DNA from 3 places in the Agrococcus sp. SL85 genome. Region 3 is predicted to be linked to each of the others. Evidence: predicted binding sites of a transcription regulator. Region 3 holds the regulator's gene; each other region holds the start of a gene.
The links. The regulator LexA, encoded in region 3, represses DNA repair genes until DNA is damaged. The targets are predictions, from matches to a motif close to TCGAACANNTGTTCGA.
Positions count from the first base shown of each region.

Region 1: OVA14_RS02035 (DNA polymerase Y family protein) is a predicted target of LexA. The motif match lies at 1,924-1,939, and genes of this name have one in related genera.
Region 2: OVA14_RS09945 (Rv2578c family radical SAM protein) is a predicted target of LexA. The motif match lies at 2,623-2,638, and genes of this name have one in related genera.

Region 1 covers NZ_CP113066.1:426,520-432,824, forward strand. The annotation lists partial or broken gene OVA14_RS02030 (error-prone DNA polymerase) at 1-307, opposite strand, end outside; gene OVA14_RS02035 (DNA polymerase Y family protein) at 352-1,914, opposite strand; gene OVA14_RS02040 (beta strand repeat-containing protein) at 2,029-4,464, opposite strand; gene OVA14_RS02045 (hypothetical protein) at 4,655-5,773, opposite strand; gene OVA14_RS02050 (hypothetical protein) at 5,898-6,305, opposite strand, start outside.
Region 2 covers NZ_CP113066.1:2,007,027-2,013,331, forward strand. The annotation lists gene ligA (NAD-dependent DNA ligase LigA) at 1-357, shown strand, start outside; gene OVA14_RS09940 (AAA family ATPase) at 354-1,493, shown strand; gene OVA14_RS09945 (Rv2578c family radical SAM protein) at 1,526-2,614, opposite strand; gene OVA14_RS09950 (YdcF family protein) at 3,102-3,671, shown strand; gene OVA14_RS09955 (DUF1295 domain-containing protein) at 3,700-4,578, opposite strand; gene gatC (Asp-tRNA(Asn)/Glu-tRNA(Gln) amidotransferase subunit GatC) at 4,684-4,983, shown strand; gene gatA (Asp-tRNA(Asn)/Glu-tRNA(Gln) amidotransferase subunit GatA) at 4,980-6,305, shown strand, end outside.
Region 3 covers NZ_CP113066.1:24,806-31,110, reverse strand. The annotation lists gene hflX (GTPase HflX) at 1-1,504, shown strand, start outside; gene OVA14_RS00140 (alpha/beta fold hydrolase) at 1,501-2,223, opposite strand; gene lexA (transcriptional repressor LexA) at 2,226-2,654, opposite strand; partial or broken gene OVA14_RS13645 (LexA family protein) at 2,639-2,853, opposite strand; gene OVA14_RS00130 (hypothetical protein) at 3,105-3,455, shown strand; gene OVA14_RS00125 (histidinol-phosphate transaminase) at 3,507-4,604, shown strand; gene hisB (imidazoleglycerol-phosphate dehydratase HisB) at 4,614-5,213, shown strand; gene hisH (imidazole glycerol phosphate synthase subunit HisH) at 5,210-5,848, shown strand; gene priA (bifunctional 1-(5-phosphoribosyl)-5-((5-phosphoribosylamino)methylideneamino)imidazole-4-carboxamide isomerase/phosphoribosylanthranilate isomerase PriA) at 5,900-6,305, shown strand, end outside.

The DNA of each region.
Region 1 (6,305 bases), 400 kb from region 3:
CCGCCGCCGCCTCGGCGAAGCGGACCGCGCCGTAGAGGCCGTCGTGGTCGACGAGCGCGAGCGCCTCGAGGCCGAGGGCGCGCGCCTCGTTCACGAGCTCGGCGGGGCTCGAGGCGCCGTCGAGGAAGGAGTAGTGCGAGTGCGCGTGCAGCTCGGCGTAGGGCGTCGCGGCGCCCGCCGCGGGCACGCGGATGCGCGGGCGGCGCGGGTCGTCGGGATCCGTCTCGTGCTTCGTCCCGACGTCGCGGTCGCTCAGGATGCCCTCGAGCTCGCGCCACGGCATCGCGGGGTTGTTCCAGCCGGCCATCGCCCCTCCTCTCGTCTGCTCCTGCTCCTGGCCTCAGCGGGCGGTCACGTGTAGCAGCCCTCGGCGAGCCAGGCGCCGTCGGCGTGCAGCAGCACCCAGGCATCGCCCTCGCCGTCGAGCAGCTGGATGCGGTGCACGACGTCGCCGAGGTCGCGGCGCCGGATGGGCCACGGCCCCGCCCACGCCACCACGCGGCGGCGGCCCGCCGCGGGCGGCACGAACCAGGCGGGCGCGCCCTCGCGCACGTCGAGCGCCTCGGCCTCCACCTGCGCGCCCGCCCCGTCGACGAGCCGCACCGCGAGCGGCGGCCGGAACACGGTCGTCGGCCTCGGGGCGGGCAGCGCGCCCGGCCACGGCCCCTGCTGCACGGCGGGCGCGGCGTCGCCCCAGGGCGTGAGCACGCCGCGCTCGGCGAGCAGCCGCCCGCCGCCGGGCGCGGCCGTGAGCACCGCCTCGCGCCCGAGCATGCCCTGCAGCCGCTCGAGCGCGTGCTTCGCGCGGTCGTCGATGCCGCCCCCGCCCCACAGGCCCGGCATGTGCTCGGCGTCGGGGTCGAGCCGCTCGGGCAGCGCCTGCACCTCGACGAGCGCCGAGCCGAGGTCGCTCTCGGCCAGCTGCCACCGCATCCGGTCGACGATGTCGGGAGCGCGCAGGAACCCCGGCTGCCGCCAGAGCCGCTCGCTCACGCGCCCCTCCTCGGCGCGCAGCACGATGCGGATCTCGCTGCACACGAGCCGCTGCTCGGCCAGCTGCCGCACGAAGCGCTCCACGGGCTCGCGCACCGCGAGCGCCAGCTCGGCCGTGCCCTCGAGCCCGGGCTCGAACGCGAGGCGCAGCACGCGCTCCTCGCCGAGCCCCGGATCCTCCACCCGACGGTCGTCGTCGCCGCGCGCGCGGGCGAGCGCGACGAGCCCGGCCTCGCCGAAGCGGTCGCGCACGCTGTCGTCGGGGAGGCGCGCGAAGCCGCCGAGGGTGTGCACGCCGAGGCGGTGGAGCATGCCCGCGAGCTCGCCCTCGCCCAGCACCCCCACGGGCAGGGCGGCGAGGAACGCGGCACTGCCGCCCGTCGGCACGATCGCGCCCGCCTCGGCGGCGAGTTCTGCGGCGAAGCGGTCGTCGGCCACGCCCACGACCGCCGTCAGACCCATGGGCGCGAGCGCGCCGCGCACGGCGGCGATCGCGCCGGCCTCGGAGCCGTAGAAGCGGCTCGCGCCGCGCATGCGGAAGGCGAGGCCGCCCTCGCCGATGGGCTGCGCGGCCGGCACGACGGCGTGCACGGCGCGCAGCACCCGCTCGAAGGCGAGCGACTCCCCCACAGGATCCGCGGGCGCGAGCGCGAGCATGGGCGCGGCCGCCTGCGCGTCGCGGATGCGCATGCCGGGACGCACGCCCTCGGCTCGAGCGCCCTCGTCGCACGCGACGATGCGCATGGCGTGCACGACGGCCCCGGGCGAGCCCTGCTCGCCCCCGGCGGGGAGGGCGCCGGTCTGGCGCGCCACGACGACGGGCCAGTCGGGCACGCGGAGCACGCCGATGCGGCCACGGACGCGGCTCGGCGCGCGCTGCGCCGCCTGCCCGTCCGGGCCTCCGGTCTGCTCGATCCCCACGGTCCATGATCGAACATACGTTCGAACGCCGTCAAGCCGCGTCGGCGCGTCGCGGCGTCGCCGGGCATGCGGAGGTGCGGGACGCGGCTCGCGCGCCCCGCACCTCCCGATCCGTCACCGCGTCATGCGAGCGCGGCCTCCCACGAGCAGCAGGACCGCGCCGAGCAGGAGCAGGGCGAGCGCAGGCAGCGCGAGCCCCGTCACCGAGGCGCCGGTCTGCGGGAGCATGCCGGCAGCCTCCTCCTGCACCGACAGGTCGGTCTTGCCGCTGTCACCGGGCTGGCCCGGGTCACCGGGCACCATCGGGTCCGTCGGGTCCGTCGGGTCCGTCGGGTCCGTCGGGTCCGTCGGGTCCGTCGGGTCCGTCGGGTCCGTCGGGTCCGTCGGGTCCGTCGGGTCGACCGGGTCCGTCGGGTCCGTCGGGTCGACCGGGTCCGTCGGGTCCGTCGGGTCGACCGGGTCCGTCGGGCCGACCGGGTCCGTCGGGTCCGTCGGGTCGACCGGGTCCGTCGGGTCCGTCGGGTCGACCGGGTCCGTCGGGTCCGTCGGGCCGGCGGCCGTGGCGCAGTCGCCCGTCGAGGCGTCGCCGAGCACGCCGAGCGCGTTGCAGCCGATCGCCACGGGGAGCTCGACGCCGATGCCGCCGATGATCCCGCCGAGGAGGCCGTCGCCGACCTCGCCCGCGGTGCCGTCACCGGCGCCGGGAGCGGAGGCCGACGTGTCCGACCCCTCGGTCGTGGCGTCGCCGCCCACGGCCACGGCGTTGCCGCCGACGGCCACGGGGAGCGCAGCGCCGACCTCGGCCACGATGCCGCCGAGCAGCCCGTCGTCGCCCGAGGCCGAACCGGCCTCGCCAGCGGTCGAGCCCGAGCCCGTCATGGCACCCTCGCTCACAGCGTCGCCACCGACCGCAACGGCGTTGCCGCCGACCGCGACCGGAGCCGCAGCCTCGACATCCGCCAGCACGCCACCGAGCAGGCCGTCATCGCCCGAGGCCGAACCGGCCTCGCCGGCCGTCGAGCCCGAGCCCGTCGTGGCACCCTCGCTCGACGCGTCACCCAGCACGCCCACGGCGTTGCCGCCGACCGCCACCGGAGCAGCAGCCTCGACATCCGCCAGCACGCCACCGAGCAGGCCCTCGTCGCCCGAGGCCGAACCGGCCTCGCCAGCGGTCGAGCCCGAGCCCGTCATGGCACCCTCGCTCACAGCGTCGCCACCGACCGCAACGGCGTTGCCGCCGACCGCGACCGGAGCCGCAGCCTCGACATCCGCCAGCACGCCACCGAGCAGGCCGTCATCGCCCGAGGCCGAACCGGCCTCGCCGGCCGTCGAGCCCGAGCCCGTCGTGGCACCCTCGCTCGACGCGTCACCCAGCACGCCCACGGCGTTGCCGCCGACCGCCACCGGAGCAGCAGCCTCGACATCCGCCAGCACGCCACCGAGCAGGCCCTCGTCGCCCGAGGCCGAACCGGCCTCGCCAGCGGTCGAGCCCGAGCCCGTCATGGCACCCTCGCTCACAGCGTCGCCACCGACCGCAACGGCGTTGCCGCCGACCGCGACCGGAGCCGCAGCCTCGACATCCGCCAGCACGCCACCGAGCAGGCCGTCATCGCCCGAGGCCGAACCGGCCTCGCCGGCCGTCGAGCCCGAGCCCGTCGTGGCACCCTCGCTCGACGCGTCACCCAGCACGCCCACGGCGTTGCCGCCGACCGCCACCGGAGCAGCAGCCTCGACATCCGCCAGCACGCCACCGAGCAGGCCCTCGTCGCCCGAGGCCGAACCGGCCTCGCCAGCGGTCGAGCCCGAGCCCGTCATGGCACCCTCGCTCACAGCGTCGCCACCGACCGCAACGGCGTTGCCGCCGACCGCGACCGGAGCAGCAGCCGAAGCGTCCGCGACGGTGCCGGACAGCACGCCGTCGTCACCGGAGGTCGACGCGCCCGATCCCGCGCCAGTCGTCGCCGAGCCCGTCGTGGCACCCTCGCTCGACGCGTCACCCAGCACGCCCACGGCGTTGCCGCCGACCGCCACCGGAGCCGCGACGTCGCCGAGCACCTGACCGCCCGAGCGCAGCCCGTCATCGCCCGACGTCGAGGTCGCCGCCTCGCCCGAGTCGCTCGAGGCCGTGGCCTCCGAGCCCTCCGACGACGCGTCGCCGGCGACGCCGATCGCGTTGCCGGACACCGTCACCGGTGCCGCGACGTCGACGACGCCCAGGATGCCCGAGGCGATGCCGTCGTCGCCCGAGGCCGTCGAGCCGGAGCCCGACGAGCCGGTCGACGCCGACGACGCCGACGAGCCCTCGCTCGTCGCGTCGCCGAGCACGCCCAGCGAGTTGCCCGAGACGGTCACCGGAGCGGCGACCGAGACGAGCGCGGTGCTGCCCGAGAGCAGGCCGCCGATGCCGGACGTCGAGACGTCGGCCGACGGCTGCTGCGCCGAGCTGTTCGATGCGGCATCGGTCGACTCGGCGTCGCCGGCGATCCCGATGGCGTTGCCGCCGATCGTCACCGGCGCCGAGATCGACACCACCGCCTGGTTGCCCGACACGAGGCCTTCCGCGCCATCGGTGTCGGCTGCACTGGCGATCCCAGTGCCTGCGGCCCAGAGGCCGCCGGCGAGCGCTGTCGTGCACAGCACTCGCATCGCGAGCTTTCGCATCGCTCTCTCCTTCTGATCGATCCAGCCGCCCCGCTCCGGGGCGGCGAAGCATGCTGCGCCGAGCGCAGCCGCGGATCGGTCAGTCGGGGCTGGAGTCGTGCTCCTGGATCGCGGAGTCGGGGGTGCGCTCGTGCTCGATCGCACCGGTCGCGCCGCCCGCGAGCGCGGGCAGGACAACGGTCTGGGTGTCGGCCGGGGTCGTCGCCGAGGCGGCGCCCGTCGCACCGGCGGAGCCGGACGGCGCCGCGGGCGAGGCGCCGCGGTCGAGGGACAGGAGCCCGGAGATCGTGGGGGCTGCCGACGTCGCCGCATCGCCGTCGACGGTCGAGGCGGGCGCGCGATCGGTCATCGCGGCGGCGGCCGGCGCGGCAGCGACGGCGTCGCCCGCGTCAGCGGCTCCGCCATCCTTCGCGCCCTGCACATCGCTCTGCGCATCGTCCGTCGCGTCCGCAGCACCGGGCTCGTCGGCGACGGGCGGCGCGGCGATCGGCGCACCGGGGATGGGCGCCTCGGGCAGCGGCACCTCGGGCAGCGGGAGCTGCGGCACGCTGCCCGATCCCGGCGGCACGACGGCGTCCACCACGGGGTCGACGACCTCCTCGACCACCGGGTCGACAATGCCCGCCACCGGCGCCTCGCCCAGCACGTCGTCGACGACCGGGAGCGCGCCGACCGCGTCGTCCACCACGTCGACCACGGGATCGACGACGTCGACGACCAGGTCGCGCACGGGCGTCACGACGGGCTCGAGCGGCGCTGCGACGGGCCGGACGACCTCGACGACGGGCGTCACGATCGGCGCCGCCACGGGCTCGACGACGGGCCGCAAGGCCTCCACCGCGGCGACGGGCGCCTCCACGGCGCGCTCGACCACGGGAGCGATCGGCTCGACCACGGGAGCGGCGACGGGCTCGACGATCGCGTCGACCGCGCGGGTCGCGGGCGCGAGGGCGTCGGTGATCGACGACGCCTGCGTCGCGACCTCCTGGACGGGCGCCGCGAGGGGCTCGGTCACGTCGCCGACGAGGCCGCCGACCTCCTGCACCACGCCGCCGAGCAGGCCGCGGCCGTCGTCCTCCGCCGCGGTGGCGGCACCGCCGCCCACGAGGAGCGAGAGCCCGACGGCGCCGATCGAGGCGGCGCCGGCGACCACGGCGAGGCGGAGCATGCGGGCTCGCACGCCTGCGCGCTGCTCCATGGCTCTCACCCCCGTCATCGTGACCTGCCGGTTCGTACCCAGGACTGTACGGACGTCCAAGACGGACGACAAGTGGACTCAGCGTCCTGCCAGCGGCTTCGGATGGCGCGCCCGGCGTCGCGCGTCAGGCGACGAGCTCCTGCGCCGCGCCCGGCAACGGCTCGATGCCCGTGATCGGGATGCGCGCCAGCCGCGGCGCGCCGCCCGTCGCGGCCTCCACGACGAGGCTGCCCGCGGCGATGCGCCCGTCGCCCGCCGCGAGCCCCTCCCACTCGGCGCGCACGCTGCGCACGACGGTCGCGGCGCCCTGCCAGGGGCCCGCGACGAGCAGGGTCGACGACGCCTGCCGCAGCCGAGCGGCGAGCCTCGCCGCGTCGGTCGGGGCGACCCTGCCGGGCGAGGCGGCGAGCACCACGGGCATCGCCTCGGCGAGGCTCGCCACGACGTCGAGCCACGCCCGACCGGGGTGGGGCACGAGCGCGACCCGCTCGATCGGCACCCCGAGGTCGCGCGCCGCCTCGATGCCGAGGTC
Region 2 (6,305 bases), 720 kb from region 3:
TGGCACCGCGAGATCGTCGACGGCTGGCGCGCCGCGGGCGTGCGCTTCGCGACGCCCGGCCACCCCGGCCCCGGCGCGGCGGCGGAGGCGGGCGGCGTGCTCGCGGGCATCACGGTCGTCGCGACCGGCACGCTCGAGGGCTACACCCGCGAGGGCGCGCAGGAGGCGATCATCGCCGCGGGGGGCAAGGCCGCGGGCAGCGTCTCGAAGAAGACGCACTTCGTCGCGGCGGGGCCGGGCGCGGGCTCGAAGCTCGCGAAGGCCGAGGAGCTCGGCATCCGCATCCTCGACGCCGAGCAGTTCCGCATCCTCGTCACCGAGGGCCCCGACGCGCTCCCGGCGGTCGACGCGACGTGATCTCGCGGCTCGCGATCGATGGCTACCGGTCCATCCGGTCGCTCGTCGTCGATCTCGAGCCGCTGACGGTCGTCACCGGCGCGAACGGCGCCGGCAAGTCGAGCCTCTACCGGGCGCTCCGGCTGCTCGCCGACTGCGGCGAGGGCCGCGTGATCGGCTCGCTCGCGGGCGTCGGCGGGCTCGACGCCGTGCGCTGGGCGGGCCCGGAGCGCGGCACGCTGCGCGCTCGGCCCGTGCAGGGCACCGTGCGCGGCGGCCCCGTCGCCCTGCGCCTCGGCGTCGCCACCGACGCGCTCGGCTACGCGATCGACCTCGGCCTCCCCGTCGCGCAGCGCAGCGCCTTCGACCTCGACCCTGAGATCAAGCAGGAGCACGTCTTCGCGGGCGCCGACCCGCGCCCTGCCGGTGTGCTCGTCGAGCGCACGCGTGGCCTCGCGCGGATGCGCGGGGACGGCGGCTGGCGCGAGCTGGCCTCCGGCCTGCATCCCTGGGCGTCCGTGCTCGACGAGCTCGCCGGCCACGAGGAGGCCGCGGAGCTCGCGGGTGCCCGGCGGATGCTGCGCGGCTGGCGCTTCCACGACGCGCTCCGCACCGACCGCTCGGCGCCCGCGCGGCAGCCGCAGGTCGCGACGCGCTCGGTGCGGCTCGACGACGACGGCGCGAACCTGGCCGCAGTGCTGCAGACGGCGATCGAGATGGGGCGGCAGCGCGAGATCGACGCGGCCGTCGAGCGCGCCTTCCCCGGCTCGCGCCTGCTGCTGCCCATGGCGGAGGGCCGCATGACGGTCGCGCTCGAGCAGCCGGGGCTGCTGCGGCCGCTCGCCGCGTCCGAGCTCTCGGACGGCACGCTGCAGCACCTGCTGCTCGTCGCGGCGATGCTCTCGGCCGAGCAGCCGAGCCTCGTGGTGCTCAACGAGCCCGAGCGCAGCCTCCACGCCGACCTCGTCGAGCCGCTCGCGGCCCTCGTGCGGCAGGCCGCCTCGACGACGCAGGTCGTCGTCGTCACCCACCAGGAACGCCTCGTGGAGGCGCTCGGCGGCCTCCGGATCGAGCTCGAGAAGGTGGGCGGCGAGACCGTCGTCGCCGGGCGCGAGGGGCTGCTCGACCAGCCCTCGTGGCACTGGCCGAAGCGCTGAGCGCGCCGCGCGGTCGCCAGGAGCGCTCGCCGCTAGAACAGGGTCGCCGCGAGCATCGGGGCGCCCTCGGTCGAGGGCAGCTGGCGCGCCCGCCGGGCCTCGACGGCCCGGTTCGACGGTGCGACGGCGGAGAGGCCGGTGCCGGGCGCCACGACGGTGCGCGAGAGCCCGTGGTGCACCTGCAGCGGCCGGATGCGCTCGCGCAGCCACTGCCGGTACTCCGGGTGCGCGTAGGAGCCGAACCGGCCGCGCTCGTCGCGGTAGACGCGGTCGTAGAGCGGCACGAGCCGCGGGTGCTCGGCCCGCAGCCACTGCAGGTACCACTCGCGAGCGCCGGGCCGCAGGTGCAGCGCGCTCGCGATCGCGCTCGTCGCGCCGGCCTCCGCGATGGCGGCGAAGGCGCCCTCGAGGTGCGCGCGGGTGTCGGTGAGGCCGGGCAGGATCGGCATGGCGAAGACGGCGCAGTCGAGGCCCGCGTCGCGCACCGCCCGGACGGCGTCGAGGCGGGCCCGTGTGCTGGGCGTGCCGGGCTCCACCGCCTGCTGCAGCTCGTCGTCGAAGATCGCGATCGACATCGCGATCGAGACCGGCACGTCGCGCGCGATCGAGGCGAGCAGCGGCAGGTCGCGCCGCAGCAGCGTGCCCTTCGTCAGGATCGAGATCGAGGCGCCATGCTCCGCGAGCGCGCGCAGGATGCCCGGCAGCAGCCGGTAGCGGCCCTCCGCGCGCTGGTAGGGGTCGGTGTTCGTGCCGAGCTGCACCGCGTCGACCTCGCGCCGGGGGCCCGCGAGCTCGCGCCGCAGCACCTCCACGACGTTCGCCTTGACGACGATGCGGCGGTCGAAGTCGGCGCCCGCGTCGAGGTCGAGGTAGGTGTGGGTCTGCCGCGCGAAGCAGTAGCGGCACGCGTGCTGGCAGCCGCGGTAGGGGTTGATCGTCCACGCGCCGCGCATGAACCCCTGGCCCGGCACGCGGTTGAGCGCGCTCCGCGCGGTCACCTCGAGGAACGATGCGCCGTCGAAGCCCGGCGTCGGCCAGCGCTCGAGCACGCTCCCGCGCTCCTCGAGCCCCGGGAGCGCGTCCGCGTCCTGGTGCTGCGCCGTCTGCCCGTCCCACCGCATGCCTGCATTCGAACACACGTTCGATCCATGCGCAAGGGCGCGCGCCGCGCATCGGGCGCCCACGGGCCGCGCGGCTAGGGTGCCAGCGTGAGGACGGGGCGACGGATGCGGCTGCTGGCGCCCGCCCTCCGCTCGGCCGTCCTCGTGGCGCTGCTCGTGCTGCTCCTCGCCCGCCTGCTCCTCGCGCTCGGAGCGGCGCCCGCAGGCGCCGTGCTCCCCGGCGCCTGGTCGCTGCTCGCGGCCGCGGCGATCGTGGGCGGGGCTGACCTCGGCGGCGGCGGCCTGTGGCACGCGCTCATGCTGCCGCGGCTCGTGCGGGTGCGCGCCATCGATCGCCTCATCGCCGCGCTCGGCGTCGGCGTCGCCGCGCTCGCCGTCGCGATCATCGTCTCGGCCGTGCTCGCGCCCGAGGCTCGCGCGCGCCCTGCTCGCGGCCGCGACGCCGCTCTGGTCCGCGGGCCTCGCGACGGCCGCCCTCGTGCTCGCGATGCTGCAGCACGCGCGGCGCTCGCAGCGCCACCCCGCGCCGGCGACGATCCTGATCCTCGGCGCGGGCCTGCGCGGCACCCGCGTGGGGCCGCTGCTGCGGCGCCGCGTCGAGCGGGGCGCGGAGGTGTGGCGCGCGGCCCTCGCGGCACGGCCCGACGCCCGCATCCTCGTCTCCGGCGGCCAGGGGCCGGACGAGGTGCGCACCGAGGCGAGCGCGATGGCCGAGCACCTCGTCGAGGCGTGCGGCGTGCCCGCGGCCGCGATCGACCTCGAGGAGGCGTCGACGACGACACGCGAGAACCTCGCGCTCTCGCGGCCGCTCGTGACGGCGCCCGGTCGCGCGCCGCTCGTCGTGGTCACGAGCGAGTACCACGCCTACCGCACCGCGTGGCTGCTCGCCGAGGCGGGTATCGACGGCACGGTCGTGGGCGCGTGGACGCGCCCGTCCTACCGACCGGGGGCGACGGTGCGCGAGGCGCTCGCCGTCGCCGCGGACCTGCGCTGGTGGTGCGTCGCCGGCGCGGCGATCGCCTGGGGGCTCGCGCTCTGGCTGCTCGCGGCCTCCTGAGCCGCCCCGCCGCGCCGAGCGGTCGGGCTCAGCCGGCGCGCCGCGGCGGCCGCGGCACCAGGACCGGCGTCGCGTCCCGGTAGGCGCGGTAGTCGGCGCGGTCGCCCCAGCGCTCCTCGGCGGAGCGCTCGAGCTGCGGCAGCCCGCTCACGCGCACGAGCAGCAGCACGACGAACGCGGGGGAGACGAGGGTCGCCCACTGCCAGCCCTCGAGGGCGGGCAGCGCCGCGATCGCGACACCGACCCACAGCAGGATCTCGCCGAAGTAGTTGGGGTGCCGCGACCAGGCCCAGAGTCCGGAGCGGATGAACTCGCCCTCTTGCGCGGGATCGGCCCGGAAGGCGCGCTTCTGCGCGTCCGCGACCGCCTCGATCGCGAAGCCCATGAGCCACAGCAGGCCGCCGACCACAAGGAAGGCGTCGATGCCGCCCGCGCGGCCGCTCGTGATCGCGGCGAGCGCGGCGCCCGAGGTGATCGCGACCCAGAGCCCCTGCATCGTCCAGGCGACGAGGAAGCGCGAGGGATCCGCCTTGATCTCGTCGAAGCGGCGGTCGGGCGCGCGGCGCACCCGCAGCGCGAGGAACGTGCCGAGCCGCGCCGCCCACACGACGACGAGCAGCGCGAGCACGACCGGCCGCGGCTGCCAGCCGGCCTGCGCCGCCGACGCGACGAGGCCGAGCGCGGCGACGGCGACGAAGGTCGCGGAGCCGATGAGGTCGTAGCCGCGCTCGGTGCGCAGGATCGCCGCGGGGATCCACGCGATCCACTGCACGACGAGCGCGAGCGCGACGCCGAGCGCGAAGATCGGCCAGCCCCCGATCGACAGGCCCGTGTGCGAGCCCGCGAGCGCGAGCAGCGCCCCGATGAGCGCCGCCGCGGCGACGACGGCGATCCGCTTCCCGAGCATCCCGACCTCCTCCGGTCCGCCGCCATCCTGCACCGCCGGGGCGCCCGGGAGGCCTCCGCCCCGCCGGTAGGATCGAGCAGACCCCCGCAGACGACGAGGAGACGCATGTCCGAGATCACTCGCGAGCAGGTCCAGCACCTCGCTGGGCTCGCGCGCATCGAGCTCACCGACGACGAGGTGACGAGCCTCACGAGCGAGCTCGGCGCCATCGTCGACGCGATCGCGAAGGTCAGCGAGGCCGTCGGGCCCGAGGTGGCCGCGACGAGCCACCCGGTGCCGCTCGCGAACGTGACGCGCGCCGACGTCGAGGGCGAGACCCTCACGCACGAGCAGGCCTTCGCCGGGGCGCCGAGCCACGACGGCGAGCGCTTCCGCGTCTCGGCCATCCTGGGGGAGGAGCAGTGACCGCGAGCGACCTCACCCGCCTCGCCGGCCACGAGCTCGCGGGCCTCCTCGCCTCGGGCGAGGTCTCGTCGGTCGAGGCCACGCAGGCGCACCTCGACCGCATCGCCGCGGTCGACGGCGAGCTGCACGCCTTCCTCCACGTCAACGCGGGCGCCCTCGACGAGGCGCGCCGCATCGACGAGCGCCGCGCGGGCGGCGAGCAGCTGCACGAGCTCGCGGGCGCGCCCGTCGCCATCAAGGACGTGCTCTGCACCATCGGGATGCCGTCGACCTCCGGCTCGCGCATCCTCGAGGGCTGGGTGCCGCCCTACGACGCGACGCCCGTCGCGCGCCTGAAGGCCGCGGGCCTCGTCGCGCTCGGCAAGACGAACATGGACGAGTTCGCGATGGGCTCCTCCACCGAGCACTCCGCCTACGGCCCCACGCGCAACCCCTGGGACGTCGAGCGCATCCCCGGCGGCTCCGGCGGCGGCTCGGCCGCTGCGGTCGCGGCCTTCGAGGCCCCGTTCGCGCTCGGCTCCGACACGGGCGGCTCGATCCGCCAGCCCGCGGCCGTCACCGGCTCGGTCGGCGTCAAGCCCACCTACGGCGGCGTCAGCCGCTACGGCGCGATCGCGCTCGCCTCGAGCCTCGACCAGGTCGGCCCCGTCTCGCGCACCGTGCTCGACTCGGCGCTCCTGCACGACGTCATCGGCGGCCACGACCCGCACGACTCCACCTCGCTGCAGCGCGAGTGGCCGTCGTTCGCGGCGGCCGCGCGCGAGGGCTCCGCATCGGGCTCGCTCGCGGGCCTGAAGGTCGGCGTCATCAGGGAGCTCGAGAGCGAGGGCATCGCGCCCGACGTCGCCGCGCGGTTCCGCGAGACCGTCCGGCTCATCGAGGGCGCGGGCGGCGAGGTCGTCGAGGTGTCGGTGCCGAGCATCGAGTACGCCGTCGCCGCGTACTACCTGATCCTGCCGGCCGAGGCATCGAGCAACCTCGCGCGCTTCGACTCGGTGCGCTTCGGCCTCCGCGTCGAGCGCCCGGGCCAGACGGTCGAGGAGGTCATGGCCGCGAGCCGCGAGGCCGGCTTCGGCCCCGAGGTCAAGCGCCGCATCATCCTCGGCACCTACGCGCTCTCCGCGGGCTACTACGACGCCTACTACGGCTCGGCGCAGCAGGTGCGCACGCTCATCCAGCGCGACTTCGACGCCGCCTTCGCCGAGGCCGACGTGCTCGTGAGCCCGGCGGCGCCCACGACCGCGTTCCGCTTCGGCGAGAAGGTCGACGACCCGCTCGCGATGTACGCGAACGACATCACGACGATCCCCGCGAACCTGGCC
Region 3 (6,305 bases):
GCAGGACGGCACCGTGGACGGCGAGGGCGCCGGCCGCGCGACGGACCGCATCCTGGCGTGGGCGCAGCCCTCGGAGGCGCTCCTCGCGGAGCGCGCGCAGGCGCTGCAGGCGAGCGTGGCCGACGGCGACCGCGACGGCGAGCAGCTCGACCGCGCCGACCGCGCTGCGCTGCGCCGCGTCGACGGCCTCCGCACCGAGCTCGAGGACGTCACCGAGGTCGAGTACCGCGAGCTGCGCCTCGAGAACGTCGTCCTCGTGGGCGTGCACTCGGGCTCCGTCGAGGACGCCGAGCAGTCGCTGCGCGAGCTCGCGGCGCTCGCCGAGACGGCGGGCGCGAGCGTGCTCGCCGGGCTCCTGCAGCGCCGCCCCAACCCGGACCCCGCGACGTACGTCGGCCGCGGCAAGGCCGAGGAGCTCGCCGACGTCGTGAAGGAGCTGGGCGCGGACACCGTCATCGCCGACTCCGAGCTCGCCCCGAGCCAGCGCCGCGCGCTCGAGGACAAGGTGAAGGTCAAGGTCATCGACCGCACCGCGGTGATCCTCGACATCTTCAGCCAGCACGCCAAGAGCCGCGAGGGCAAGGCGCAGGTCGAGCTCGCGCAGCTCGAGTACCTGCTGCCGCGCCTGCGCGGCTGGGGCGAGTCGATGTCGCGCCAGGCCGGCGGCCAGGTCGGCGGCCAGGGCGCGGGCATGGGCTCGCGCGGCCCCGGCGAGACGAAGATCGAGCTCGACCGCCGCCGCATCCACACGCGCATGGCGCGCCTGCGTCGGCAGATCAAGGGCTTCGCGCCCGCGCGCCAGGCGAAGCGCGCCAACCGCGACCGGTTCGAGGTGCCGGGCGTCGCGATCGCCGGCTACACGAACGCAGGCAAGTCGAGCCTCCTCAACCGCATCACGGGCGCCGGCGTGCTCGTCGAGAACGCGCTGTTCGCGACGCTCGACACGAGCGTGCGCCGCGCGCGCACGCCGGACGGCCGGGAGTTCACGATCGCCGACACGGTCGGCTTCGTGCGCAACCTGCCCCACCAGCTCGTCGAGGCCTTCCGCTCGACGCTCGAGGAGGTCGCGGAGTCCGAGGTCGTCGTGCACGTCGTCGACGCGAGCCACCCGGATCCCGCGGCGCAGCTGCAGACGGTGCGCGACGTCATCGGCGAGACCGGCGCGCGCGACATCCCCGAGGTCGTCGTCTTCAACAAGAGCGACCTCGTCGACGACGGCACGCGGCTCGTGCTGCGCGGCCTCCAGCCGGACGCCGTCTTCGCCTCGGCGCGGACGGGCGAGGGCGTCGACGAGCTGCTGGGACGGATCGCCGCCCTGCTGCCGCGGCCGAGCGTGCCGGTCTCGCTGCTCGTGCCCTACGACCGGGGCGACGTCGTGGCAGACCTGCACGACCGCTTCGAGGTGGTGCAGGAGGACTACGTCGAGGCCGGCACGCGCATCGACGCGATGGTGACCGAGGCCGAGGCGGGTCGCCTGCGCGACTTCGTGGTCGACGCGGCCTAGTCGAGCCAGTCCTCGACGGCGGCCGCGACGGCCTCCGGCGACTCGAGCGGCAGCAGGTGCGTGCCGGGCAGCGTCCGGTGCTCGGCGACGGGGATCCGCGCGACGAGCGCGGCCGCGTGGTCCGGCAGCACCTCGCCGTCGTCCGCGGTGAGCAGGAGCACGGGGGAGCGGAGGCGCTCGAGGCGTGCGAGGTCGAACGCGGGCTCGGTGCGCCAGAGCCGCAGCGAGTCCTCGAGCGCGGCGTCGAAGGCCCGGGGCTCGGGGGAGCGGCGCGCGAAGGCGGCACGGAGCCGCTCGCGCGTCGCGTGCTCTCGCATGCTCGCGTCGAAGCCCTCGGGGTTCGGCGCGCCCTCGAGCGCGAGGTACTGGTCGATCGCGACGATCCGGCGCACGAGGTCCGGCCGCTCGAGCGCGGCGAGCACCGCGGCGACCGCCCCGTCGCTCCAGCCGACGAGGTGCGCGGGTCCGCCCACGACCTCCTCGAGGAAGCGCACGGCCTCGTGGCCCATCGCCGCGTAGGTGAAGGGCGCGCCGGCGCGGGGCGTCGCGCCGTGGCCGCGCCGGTCGAAGGCGTGCACGCGGCGCCGCTCGGCGAGCAGGCGGCCGAGCGGACGCATCGCCCCGGAGTGCGAGAGCCCGCCGTGCAGCAGCACGACGGGCTCCCCCGCGCCCGCGACGTCGTGCCAGGTCGGCACGCCGTCGATCGGGACGAGCGGCACGGTCAGACGGCGCGCAGCACGGCGACGACGCGGCCGAGCACCTCGGCCTCGTCGCCGAGGATGGGCTCGAACGCGGAGTTGCGCGGCAGCAGCCAGGTGTGGCCGTCCCGCTGGCGGAACACCTTGACGGTCGCCTCGCCGTCGAGCATGGCCGCCACGATGTCGCCGTTCTCCGCGGTGCGCTGCTGCCGCACGACGACCCAGTCGCCGTCGCAGATCGCGGCGTCGATCATCGAGTCGCCGACCACGTTCAGCATGAACAGGTCGCCGCCCGAGCCCACGAGCTGCTTGGGCAGCGGCAGGACGTCCTCGACCTGCTGCTCGGCGGTGATGGGGATGCCGGCGGCGATGCGGCCGACGAGCGGGACGAACGTGGCCTGCTCCATGCTGCCGGCGGCCGAGTCGGTCTCGTCCTCCACCAGCACCTCGATCGCGCGCGGCCGCGCGGGATCGCGGCGGATGGCGCCGGCGAGCTCGAGCCTGCCCGAGCTGGTGCGTGACGCTCGAGAGCGAGGAGAGGCCGACGGCGTCGCCGATCTCGCGGTAGCTCGGCGGGTAGCCGCGCTGGCGCACCGCCTGCTGGATCACCTGCAGGATCGCCTGCTGCTTCTCGGTCAGCTGCCTGGTCATGCCCGCTCCGCTCCGCCTGCCGTCGGCGCCCGGAGGTGGGCGTGTCAGTGGCCTGCGCTTGACTGCTCTCGGTTCGAAAGCGTATCCGACGGATGCCCAGGAACCACACAGATGTTCGACCGTGTCGCGGCATTCCTCCGCGACAGGGCTTGACGCATCGCTCAGATCGAAGATACATTCGAAACAGAGGTTCGCAGGCGGCGCTCCCGGCCGAGCACCGCCTGCGGACCCCAGACCGAGAGGAGCAGGCGATGACCACCATCACCGCGATCACCCCGAGCCCCCGTCTGCGCATCACCGCGCGCGGCCGCCGCGCGCTCGCCCTGCTGGTCGCAGCCCCCGTCCTCGCCCTCGGCGCCCTCGGCGGCGCGGGCATCGTCGGCCAGGCCGTCTCCGGCGCGGTCGCCTCGAGCTCCACCGAGACCCAGGCCTTCCAGGAGGTCACGGTGCTGCCCGGCCAGTCGCTGTGGCAGATCGCGCTCTCGGTCGCGCCCGACGCCGACCCGCGCGAGGTCGTCGCCGAGATCGAGCTGCTGAACGGCATCGCCGGCGCGATCCAGCCGGGCGACCGCCTCGCCATCCCCGCCGAGTACGCCTCCTGAGCCGCTGCCCGGGCCTGCGCGGCCCGGGTGCGCACGCCGTCCTAGGCTGGTCTGGTGACGAGCCTCGACGACCTCCCGATCCGTGACGACCTCCGCGGGCTGACGCCGTACGGCGCGCCGCAGCTGGAGGTGCCCGTGCGGCTCAACGTCAACGAGAACGCCTACCGCGTGCCCGAGGGCGTCGCCCTCGACATCGTGCAGGAGATCGCGAGGGCCCTGCCCGAGGCGAACCGCTACCCGGACCGGGAGTTCGACGAGCTCCGCGCCGCCTTCGCCCGCTACCTCGGCCACGGCGTCGTTCCGGAGCAGATCTGGGCCGGCAACGGGTCGAACGAGGTGCTGCAGCACGTGCTGCAGGCCTTCGGCGGACCCGGCCGCACGCTGCTCTCGTTCACGCCCACGTACTCCATGTACCCGCTCCTCGCGCGCGGCGTCGGCATGGCCTACGTCGGCGTGCCCCGCGAGGAGGGCTTCGCGCTGACGCCCGCGGGCGTCCGGTCGGCGATCGAGGAGCACGACCCCGACGTCGTGTTCCTCTGCGCCCCCAACAACCCCACGGGCACGGCCATCGGCCTCGACGTGGTCGAGGCGGCGCTCGAGGCCGCGCGCGGCATCGTGCTCGTCGACGAGGCCTATGCCGAGTTCGCGCACGACCGCTCGCAGACGGCGCTCTCGCTGCTCGAGCGCTCGCCGCGCCTGCTCGTCTCGCGCACGATGAGCAAGGCCTTCGCGTTCGCGGGCATCCGCGTGGGCTACCTCGCCGCGCACCCGGCGGTCGTCGACGCGCTGCGCCTCGTGCGCCTGCCGTACCACCTCTCTGCCATCACGCAGGCCGCCGCCGTCGCGGCGCTCCGCCACAGCGACGAGATGCTCTCGCGCGTCGACGCGCTGCGCGTCCAGCGCGACCGCATCGTCGACGAGCTCTCGGCGCTCGGCTACGCGCCGCACCCCTCCGACGCGAACTTCGTGCTCGTCGGCGGCGTCGACGATCCGCGCGCCACCTTCGAGGCGCTCCTCGCGCGCGGCATCCTCGTGCGGGACGTGGGTCTGCCGGGCACGCTGCGCATCACCGCCGGCACCGAGGCTGAGACCACGGCGCTGCTCGAGGCGATGGCGGCGCTGTCCGGCGCGGGATCCGCCGCCGAATAGGATCGAGCCATGGCCCGCACCGCATCCATCGAGCGCACGACGAGCGAGTCGAGCATCCGCCTCTCGCTCGACCTCGACGGCACGGGCGCCTCGTCGATCTCGACGACGGTGCCGTTCTACGACCACATGCTCACGGCCTTCGCCAAGCACTCGCTCATCGACCTGACGATCGAGGCCTCCGGCGACACCGACATCGACGCCCACCACACGGTCGAGGACACCGCGATCGCGCTCGGCCTCGCGCTCGCCGACGCGCTCGGCGACAAGGCGGGCGTGCGCCGCTACGGCGACGCGACCGTGCCCCTCGACGAGGCCCTCGCGCGCGCCGTCGTCGACCTCTCCGGCCGGCCCTTCCTCGTGCACTCCGGCGAGCCCGCGGGCTTCGAGCTGCACCGCATCGGCGGCCACTTCACGGGCTCGCTCGTGCGGCACGTGCTCGAGGCGATCGCGCTCAACGCCCGCATCACGCTGCACCTCGAGGTGCTCGCGGGCCGCGACCCGCACCACATCGCCGAGGCCGAGTTCAAGGCGCTCGCGCGCGCGATGCGCGCGGCCGTCGAGCCCGACTCGCGCGTGCGCGGCGTGCCCTCCACCAAGGGAGCGCTGTGACGGCGTCCCGCCCCCGCGTCGCGCTGCTCGACCACGGCTTCGGCAACGTCCACTCGGCCGCGAAGGCGCTCGAGCTGGCCGGGGCCGACGTGACGCTCACGGTCGACCGCCGCGAGGTGCTCGAGTCCGACGGCCTCGTCGTGCCCGGGGTCGGCTCGATGGCGGCCGTCATGGCCGGCATCCAGGCCATCCACGGCGGCGAGCTCATCGGACGCCGCCTCGCGGGCGGCAGGCCCGTCCTCGGCATCTGCGTCGGCATGCAGGCGCTCTTCGCCACGGGCGAGGAGGGCGGCGGCGAGGTCGTCGGCCTCGACGAGTGGCCGGGCGTGGTGCGGCGGCTCGAGGCGCCGATCCTGCCGCACATGGGCTGGGCCGAGGTCGAGGCGCCGGAGGGCTCGATGCTCTTCGAGGGCGTGCGCGACGAGCGCTTCTACTTCGTGCACTCCTACGCCGCGACCGAGTGGCTCATCGATCCGCACCCGCGGATCCGGCAGCCGCAGGTCACGTGGGCCCACCACGGCGAGCGGTTCATCGCCGCCGTCGAGAACGGCCCGCTCTCGGCCACGCAGTTCCACCCCGAGAAGTCGGGCGAGGCGGGGATCCGCCTGCTCGGCAACTGGGTTCGCTCGCTCTGACCGACGGCAGTAGCATCGCTACGGCTCGTCCCCGGAAGGCTCCAACACCCCATGACCGACTTCAACCAGTCACCCAAGCTCCAGCTGCTGCCCGCCGTCGACGTCGCGGGCGGCAAGGCCGTGCGGCTCACGCAGGGCAAGGCAGGCACCGAGACCTCGTTCGGCAGCCCCGTCGAGGCCGCTGAGGACTGGGTGCGCCAGGGCGCCGAGTGGCTGCACCTCGTCGACCTCGACGCCGCCTTCGGCCGGGGCGACAACCGCGCCGTCATCAAGAAGGTCATCAAGGCCGTGAAGGGCCGCGTGCACGTCGAGCTCTCGGGCGGCATCCGCGACGAGGCGTCGCTCGAGTCGGCCCTCGCCACGGGTGTGAAGCGCATCAACCTCGGCACCGCTGCCCTCGAGAACCCCGAGTGGACGGCGTCGGTCATCGCGGAGTACGGCGACCAGATCGCGGTCG